2 regions of the Pseudonocardia charpentierae genome follow, and region 1 is predicted to be linked to the other one. Evidence: riboswitches for the same ligand, from Rfam matches in the RefSeq annotation. Region 1 holds a riboswitch; the other holds the start of a gene.
The links. A riboswitch is a leader RNA that binds a small molecule or an ion and turns the genes downstream of it on or off. The one in region 1 is predicted to bind S-adenosylmethionine.

Region 1 (3,402 bases):
CCCGCGTGGTGCGCCTGGGCTGGCCCCCGTCGAACTGGGCCGTGGTGGCGTGCGATGTCGGTCAGGGCGACGCGCTGGTCCTGGCGGTCGGGGAGCCGGGGCGGGCGGTGCTCGTCGACGCCGGGCCCGACGACGGGCCGGTGGACGCCTGCCTGGACCGGCTGGGGGTGACGGCGCTGGCGATGGTGCTGGTCAGCCACCTGCACGCGGACCATGTCGGCGGGCTCGCCGGGGCGCTGCGCGGCCGGTCGGTCGGCGCGATCGCCGTCGGTCCCGTCCGCGAGCCACGGTGGGCGCTGGAGCGGGTGCGGCGGCAGGCGGCCGCGGCGGGCACCCGGATGGTCGAGGTGCAGCCGGGCACCCGGCTCGTGTGGCCAGCGCTCGCGCTGGACGTGCTGGGCCCGCAGCATCCGGCCGAGCACGTCGACCCGGACGACGGCACGCAGGTCAACGACGGCTCGACGGTGCTCCGCGCGACGACCCGGGCCGGCACCGTGCTCCTGACCGGCGACGTCGAGGTCGCCGCCCAGGCGCAACTGCTGGCGGCGGGCGTGGCGCTGCAGGCGGACGTCCTGAAGATGCCCCACCACGGCAGCCGCTACAGCTCACCGGAGTTCCTCGCGGCCGTCGCACCGCGCGCCGTACTGGTCAGCGTCGGGGCGGGCAACGACTACCACCATCCGGACGCGGCACTGCTCGAACGCCTGCACCACGACGGTGCCACCGTGCACCGCACGGACCGGTCGGGTGACGTGGCGGTGACCGGCGGAACCGGCGACGGGCGCGGGTCGAGCGTTGTCGCCAGAGGCGACCCGCTGCCCGCGCCGCGCCGCCGGGTGGTCCGCGACCGGCGTCGAGGGCGGTCAGCCGTGCCGCGCCGCCAGGGCCTCGCGCACGGCCTTGCTGCTCGCCGGCACCGTCGCCGTGGGGCCGACCCGGCCCGAGACGGCGTCGAGGGTCTTCAGCCCGTCGCCGGTGATCAGCAGCACGGTCTCGGCGTCCGGGTCGAGCTGCCCGGTCTCGACCAGCTTCTTCGCGGTCGCGACCGTCACGCCGCCCGCCGTCTCGGCGAACACGCCCTCGGTCCGCGCCAGCAGCCGGATGCCCTCGACGACCTCCTCGTCGGAGACGTCGGCCACCGCGCCGCCGGTGCGGCGCACGGCGTCGAGCACGTAGGGCCCGTCGGCCGGGTTGCCGATGGCCAGCGAGCGGGCGATCGTGTCCGGCCGCACGGGCTGCACCACGTCGAGGCCGTCGGCGAACGCCTTGGAGACCGGCGAGCACCCTGTCGCCTGCGCCCCGAACACCCGGTACGGCGTCGGCTCCACCAGCCCGAGCTTGCCCAGCTCCTGGAAGCCCTTGTCCACCTTGGTCAGCTGCGAGCCCGACGCGACCGGGACCACGACCTGGCCGGGCAGCCGCCAGCCGAGCTGCTCCGCGACCTCGTAACCCAGGGTCTTGGAGCCCTCCGCGTAGTAGGGCCGCACGTTGACGTTGACGAACGCCCAGTCCTCGTGCTCGGCCGCCAGCTCCGTGGCCAGCCGGTTGACGTCGTCGTAGTTGCCCTCGACGGCGAGCAGCGTGCCGCCGTACACGGCCGTCGTGAGGATCTTGGCCTGCTCCAGCGACGAGGGGATGAGCACGACGGAGTCCCAGCCCGCGCGGGCCGCGGCCGCGGCAACCGCGTTGGCCAGGTTGCCGGTCGACGGGCAGGCGAGCACGGAGAAGCCCAGCTCACGGGCGGCGGCCAGGGCGACGGCGACGACCCGGTCCTTGAACGAGTGCGTCGGGTTGCCCGTGTCGTCCTTCACCCAGAGCGACCGCACGCCCAGTGCCGCGGCCAGCCGGTCCGCCTTGATCAGGCGCGTCAGTCCCGGCTCGGTGTTCGGGTGGCGGGTGACGTCGGTGGGCACGGGCAGCAGCTGCCGGTAGCGCCAGATCGACTTCGGGCCGGCCTCGATCGAGGCGCGGGTGATCTCGGGGAAGTCGTAGGCGACCTCGAGCGGCCCGAAGCACTGGGGACAGGCGAACTCCGGGGCGAGCGGGATCTCGTGCCCGCACTCGCGACAGGACAGAGCACGAGCCGAGCCCAGGTTGAAGGAGGTGGCCGTCGTGGAGGCGGCAGTCAACGTCATCAGAGATCTCCTCATCTTCCCCGCGCGCGCGGGTCGGAATTGGCACCGTGTTCGTCTGCGCGTGATGGTCGCGCGACGCCGGTTGCCGGGGCTTCAACGGGCCGTTCCCTCTGCCCCTCTGGATGAGCCATATTCGGTTGTGGTCCGGGCGCGCGAAGGCGCCTGGATGACCACGACGTTACGGCACGCGGTCCACCGCTTCCAGTCACGGGCGGCGGTCGCCGGTGATCTGGGAGGCGGGTCACGTCCCGACAGCGAGGTGCGCGACGATGGCGAGGATGGCCACTCCACCAGCTCCCGCGTCGCTGCACCTCGTGCTGGGCGACGAGGAACTGCTGGTCGAGCGCGCGGTGAAGGCCGTTGTCGACGCCGCACGCTCGGTGGACCCGGACGTGGAGCTCCGCCGGTTCCGGGCCCCCGAGATCACGCCGGCGGACCTCGCCGCTGCGCTGAGCCCGTCGCTGTTCGCCGAGGCACGCGTCATCGTGCTGGAGGGTGCCCACGAGGCGGGGAAGGACGCCTCCACAGCGATCCTCGACCACGCGACGGCCCCGGGCGAGGGCGTCACCGTGGTGGTCCTGCACGCCGGTGGTGCCCGGAACAAGGCGCTCGCGGACGCGCTGCGCAAGGCCGGAGCCCAGATCGCGCGCTGCGAGAAGCTCCGGGCGGACGAGCGGGGCGATTTCGTCCGTGGCGAGGTGCGCCGGGCGCGCGGGAAGATCACACCCGAGGCGGTCGGCGTGCTGATCGAGGCCGTGGGGACCGACCTGCGTGAGCTCGCCGCGGCCGCGGGGCAGCTCGTCGCGGACACCGGCGGCAGTGTCGACGCGGACGCCGTGCGGCGCTACCACCGCGGCCGCGCCGAGGCGACCGGCTTCGCGGTGGCGGACAAGGTCGTGGCCGGCGACCGCTTGGGAGCGCTCGAGGCACTCCGTTGGGCACTCGTGCTCGGCGTCCCGCCGGTGCTGGTCGCGGACGCGCTGGCCGACGCCGTCCGCACCCTGGCCAAGGTCGGGGCCGCCGGACGCGGCGACCCGAACCGGCTCGCCGGCGTGCTCGGGATGCCGCCGTGGAAGATCCGCAAGGCCCAGTCGCAGGTCCGTGGCTGGCACCCGGACGCGATCGCGGTGGCGACCGCGGTGGCCTCGCAGGTCAACGCCGACGTCAAGGGCGCGGCGCCGGACGTCGGCTACGCGCTCGAGCGGGCGGTGCTGCGCATGTGCGCGGCGCGGGAGGACCGTCGCTGAAGGCCGCGGCGGACACGCCG
Region 2 (3,402 bases), on a different contig from region 1:
GCACCCACGTCCGCGGCCACATCGCACTCGCCGCCGAACTGGCCGACCGCGTCCGCGCCGAACCCGGCTTCACCCTCGCCGCACCACCCTCACTCGCGCTGGTGTGCCTGCGGGTGGACACCGGCGACCCCGACGCCGACGACCACGCCACCCGCACACTGCTCGAGCAGGTGAACGCCTCCGGACAGGCCTTCCTCAGCCACACCGTCGTCGACGGCCGCTACACGATCCGGGTCGCCATCGGCGGCGTCACCACCGCCCGCGAGCACGTCGACGCGCTCTGGGAGCAGCTGCGCTCCACCGCTCGCACACAGCAAGCCGGGCTCGCACCAGGGTCGTGACCTGGGTGCGAGCCCGGCTTCCTGCGTGTGGGCGTCCGGTCAGACGCCGACCAGGTCTTCAGCGCTCTCCGCCGCCTCGTCCACCCGCGGCGCGGCGATCAGCTCGGTGCGCAGCTCGTGCGCGTTGTCCACGCGGGTCGCCTCGTAGTAGAGCCGGTAGCCGCCGTCGGGCAGGGCGACGACCGACAGGTAGCGCAGCCCCCGCAGGCCCTCCGGGGACTCGGCGACCGGGGCGTCGCCGACGGCGGTGAAGAAGCCGGGACGGTCGGCAGGCAGCGCGAGCCCGGTGCGCTCCTCCCAGTTCTCCGCGGCACTCGCCCGGCCGTCGTAGGTCGCCGCCAGGCCGCCGGGGGCCTCGAACACCGCGCTCACCCGCACGCCGCGCGCGTCCCACGCGTCCGGGGTCGGCGCCAGCGCGGTGCCCCGCCACGTCCACTCGAGCCCGTCCAGGCTGGTGGCGTACTCGGTGGTCATCCGGTCCTCGTGGTGCGGAAGGTCGAGCGGGTGCACCGAGGCCCACAGGTGCCACACGCCGTTGCGGTGGATCACCACGGGGTCCTTCACCGCGTGCCGGTCACTGCCGGGCAGCACCGTGCGCCGCGGCGCGTCCGCGAGGCCCTCCGGAGTGTCGGACTCCAGCACGTCGACCCACCAGTGCTTGGTACCGGGTGTCGCGCAGCTCACGTACAGCCGCCAACGGCCGTCCGGGGTGTGGACCAGCGCAGGCCGCTCCAGCGACTCCGCGCCGAACCGCTCCTTGGTCACCTCGGCGACGGGCTCGAACCGCACGCCGTCCGTGCTGCGGGCCACGACGTTCGCCATGCCCCGCCCCCTCCCGAGCGGGGCGCGCATCCGGTACGCGAGGTGGTAGACGCCGTCGACGAGCAGCGCGCTGGGCGCGCCCGACCAGAAGCCGGCTCCGGAGCCGGGCGGGGCGACCGCCACGGCGGCGTCGGTGATCCGCGGGACGGGCAGGACGGGCAGGTCGTCGGGGGTGATCGCCGGGCCGGGCATGGGCGGGCTGGGCTCCTTCAGGGGCGGTCGGGGCAGGACGTGTGCAGGGTGAACCGTCGACACGCCCGGGTCTGATCCGATCGGCGGGTACGCAGCGGAGCAGGCCCGGGTGGTCCGGACGCAGGAGGCGGCGGAGGCGGTCAGCCCCGACAGGCCGCGCTGGTGAGATAGCCGAAGTCGACGTACAACCGCCCGGCGAGAACGTCGCGCTGCGCGTTCTCGCACTGGACCATGGCCGCCACGGTAGGAGCCGCAGCCCCTGTGGGCAACCGCACCCCCGGGTTGACGGGTGCGCGGACCGACCCCTACCGTCCGCGTCAGGTCATGAGTGCCAGCGTCAAGCCCCGGCTTGCTGGCCGGCAACCCTCCTCCGCGGCGGGGTGCTCCGGGTGACGACCCGGCCGTCGTGGGGAAACCCGACGGCAAGCGCGGACCCGTCGGACGGCAGCGGGTCCCCCGTTCCGGAAGGACCTCGTCCGATGACGCTGACGCTCGACCGACCTGCCACCACCCTCCCCCGGCCCGTGGGTGCGGGAACGCAGGTTCCCCTGGTCACCGGCGGCAGGGCCGAGTACGCCAACCTCGATCTCGCCGCGAGCGCGCCCGCTCTCGAACCGGTCGCGGCGCACGTCGCCGACGTCCTGCCGCTGCTCTCGAGCGTGCACCGCGGCGCGGGCTACCTCTCGCAGGTGAGCACCGCGCTGCTGGAGCGGGCCCGGGAGTGCGTCGGGGAGTTCGTCGGGGCCCGGGAGCACGACGTCGTCGTCTTCACCCGCAACACCACGGACGCACTGAACCTGCTGGCCACGGCCGTGCCCGGCCCGGTCCTGTGTCTCGACGTCGAGCACCACGCGAACCTGCTGCCCTGGCGCGCCGGGACGCACCGCACCGTGCCCGCAGCCGCGACGGTCGCGCAGACGCTCGCCGATCTCGACACCGCGCTGCGGGCCACCCCGACGGCGCTGCTCACCGTGACCGGCGCCTCGAACGTCACCGGCGAGGTACTGCCGCTGGACCGGATCGTGGCGATCGCCCACGCCGCGGGCGCCCGGGTCGCCGTCGACGCCGCGCAGCTCGCCCCGCACCGCCGCGTCGACCTCGCGGCGACGGGCGTGGACTACGTCGCGCTGTCCGGGCACAAGCTCTACGCGCCCTACGGGGCGGGAGCGCTGATCGGCCGTCGCGACTGGCTCGACGCGGCGGCGCCCTACCTCGCGGGCGGCGGGGCCGTGACGCGGGTCGATCTCGACGACGCCACATGGGCACCCGCACCGCACCGGCACGAGGCGGGGACGCCGAACGTGCTCGGCATCGCGGCGCTCGCGCAGGCCTGCCGGACCCTCACGCCGGTGCTGGACGGCCCCGGGCCGGCCCACGAGCAAGAGCTGCTGGACCGGCTGGCCGCGGGCCTGGCCACGGTCCCGGGCGTGACCCCGTTGCAGATCTGGCCCGACAGCACGGAGCGGGTGGCGGTGCAGAGCTTCACCGTCGCGGGTCACTCCGCGGGATACGTGGCGGCGTACCTGTCGGCCGAGCACGGGATCGGCGTGCGCGACGGCCGGTTCTGCGCGCACCCGCTGCTCGACCGCCTGTGCCGGGATGGTCAGGGCGCCGACGGCGACGGAACCGCGATCCGGGCGAGCATCGGGCTCGGCACCACCGCCGAGCACGTCGACCGGCTGGTCGGCGCGCTGCGCGGTCTGGTCACCCGCGGGGCGCGCTGGACGTACGCGCCGGTCGGCGGCCGCTGGACACCGACGCCGGACCCGCGCGACCTCGACCCGCTCGGCGTCGGCCTGCCGGGCACCACCGGCACCGGCTGCGGCAACCCGGCCTGAACCCCGCGGGACCCGGCCTCACACCTCGGACGTACCGGCGCCGACCGCGTCGCGCTCCTCGGGCGCGTCGTGCTCCTCCTCCGCGACCGGGTGGCGCAGCAGCACACGGCTGCCGCGGGAGTCGTGGTGGATCAGCACCGCTTCGGCCATCGAGCTCATGAGCGGGATTCCCCGCCCGCGGTCGGCCAGGCCGTCGTAGGCGACGGGCT

Region 2: linked by a shared signal. The riboswitch ahead of RM445_RS20775 (aminotransferase class V-fold PLP-dependent enzyme) and the one ahead of thrC (threonine synthase) in region 1 are both predicted to bind S-adenosylmethionine.

What each region holds. Positions count from the first base shown of each region.
Region 1 is NZ_JAVREJ010000013.1:90,518-93,919, reverse strand. Features, by position in the region: partial or broken gene RM445_RS18655 (ComEC/Rec2 family competence protein) at 1-548, shown strand, start outside; gene thrC (threonine synthase) at 864-2,135, opposite strand; SAM riboswitch class I at 2,144-2,264, opposite strand; gene holA (DNA polymerase III subunit delta) at 2,405-3,382, shown strand.
Region 2 is NZ_JAVREJ010000015.1:155,771-159,172, reverse strand. Features, by position in the region: gene RM445_RS20785 (pyridoxal phosphate-dependent decarboxylase family protein) at 1-341, shown strand, start outside; gene RM445_RS20780 (glycoside hydrolase family protein) at 381-1,355, opposite strand; SAM riboswitch class IV at 1,676-1,790, shown strand; gene RM445_RS20775 (aminotransferase class V-fold PLP-dependent enzyme) at 1,835-3,193, shown strand; gene RM445_RS20770 (ATP-binding protein) at 3,212-3,402, opposite strand, start outside.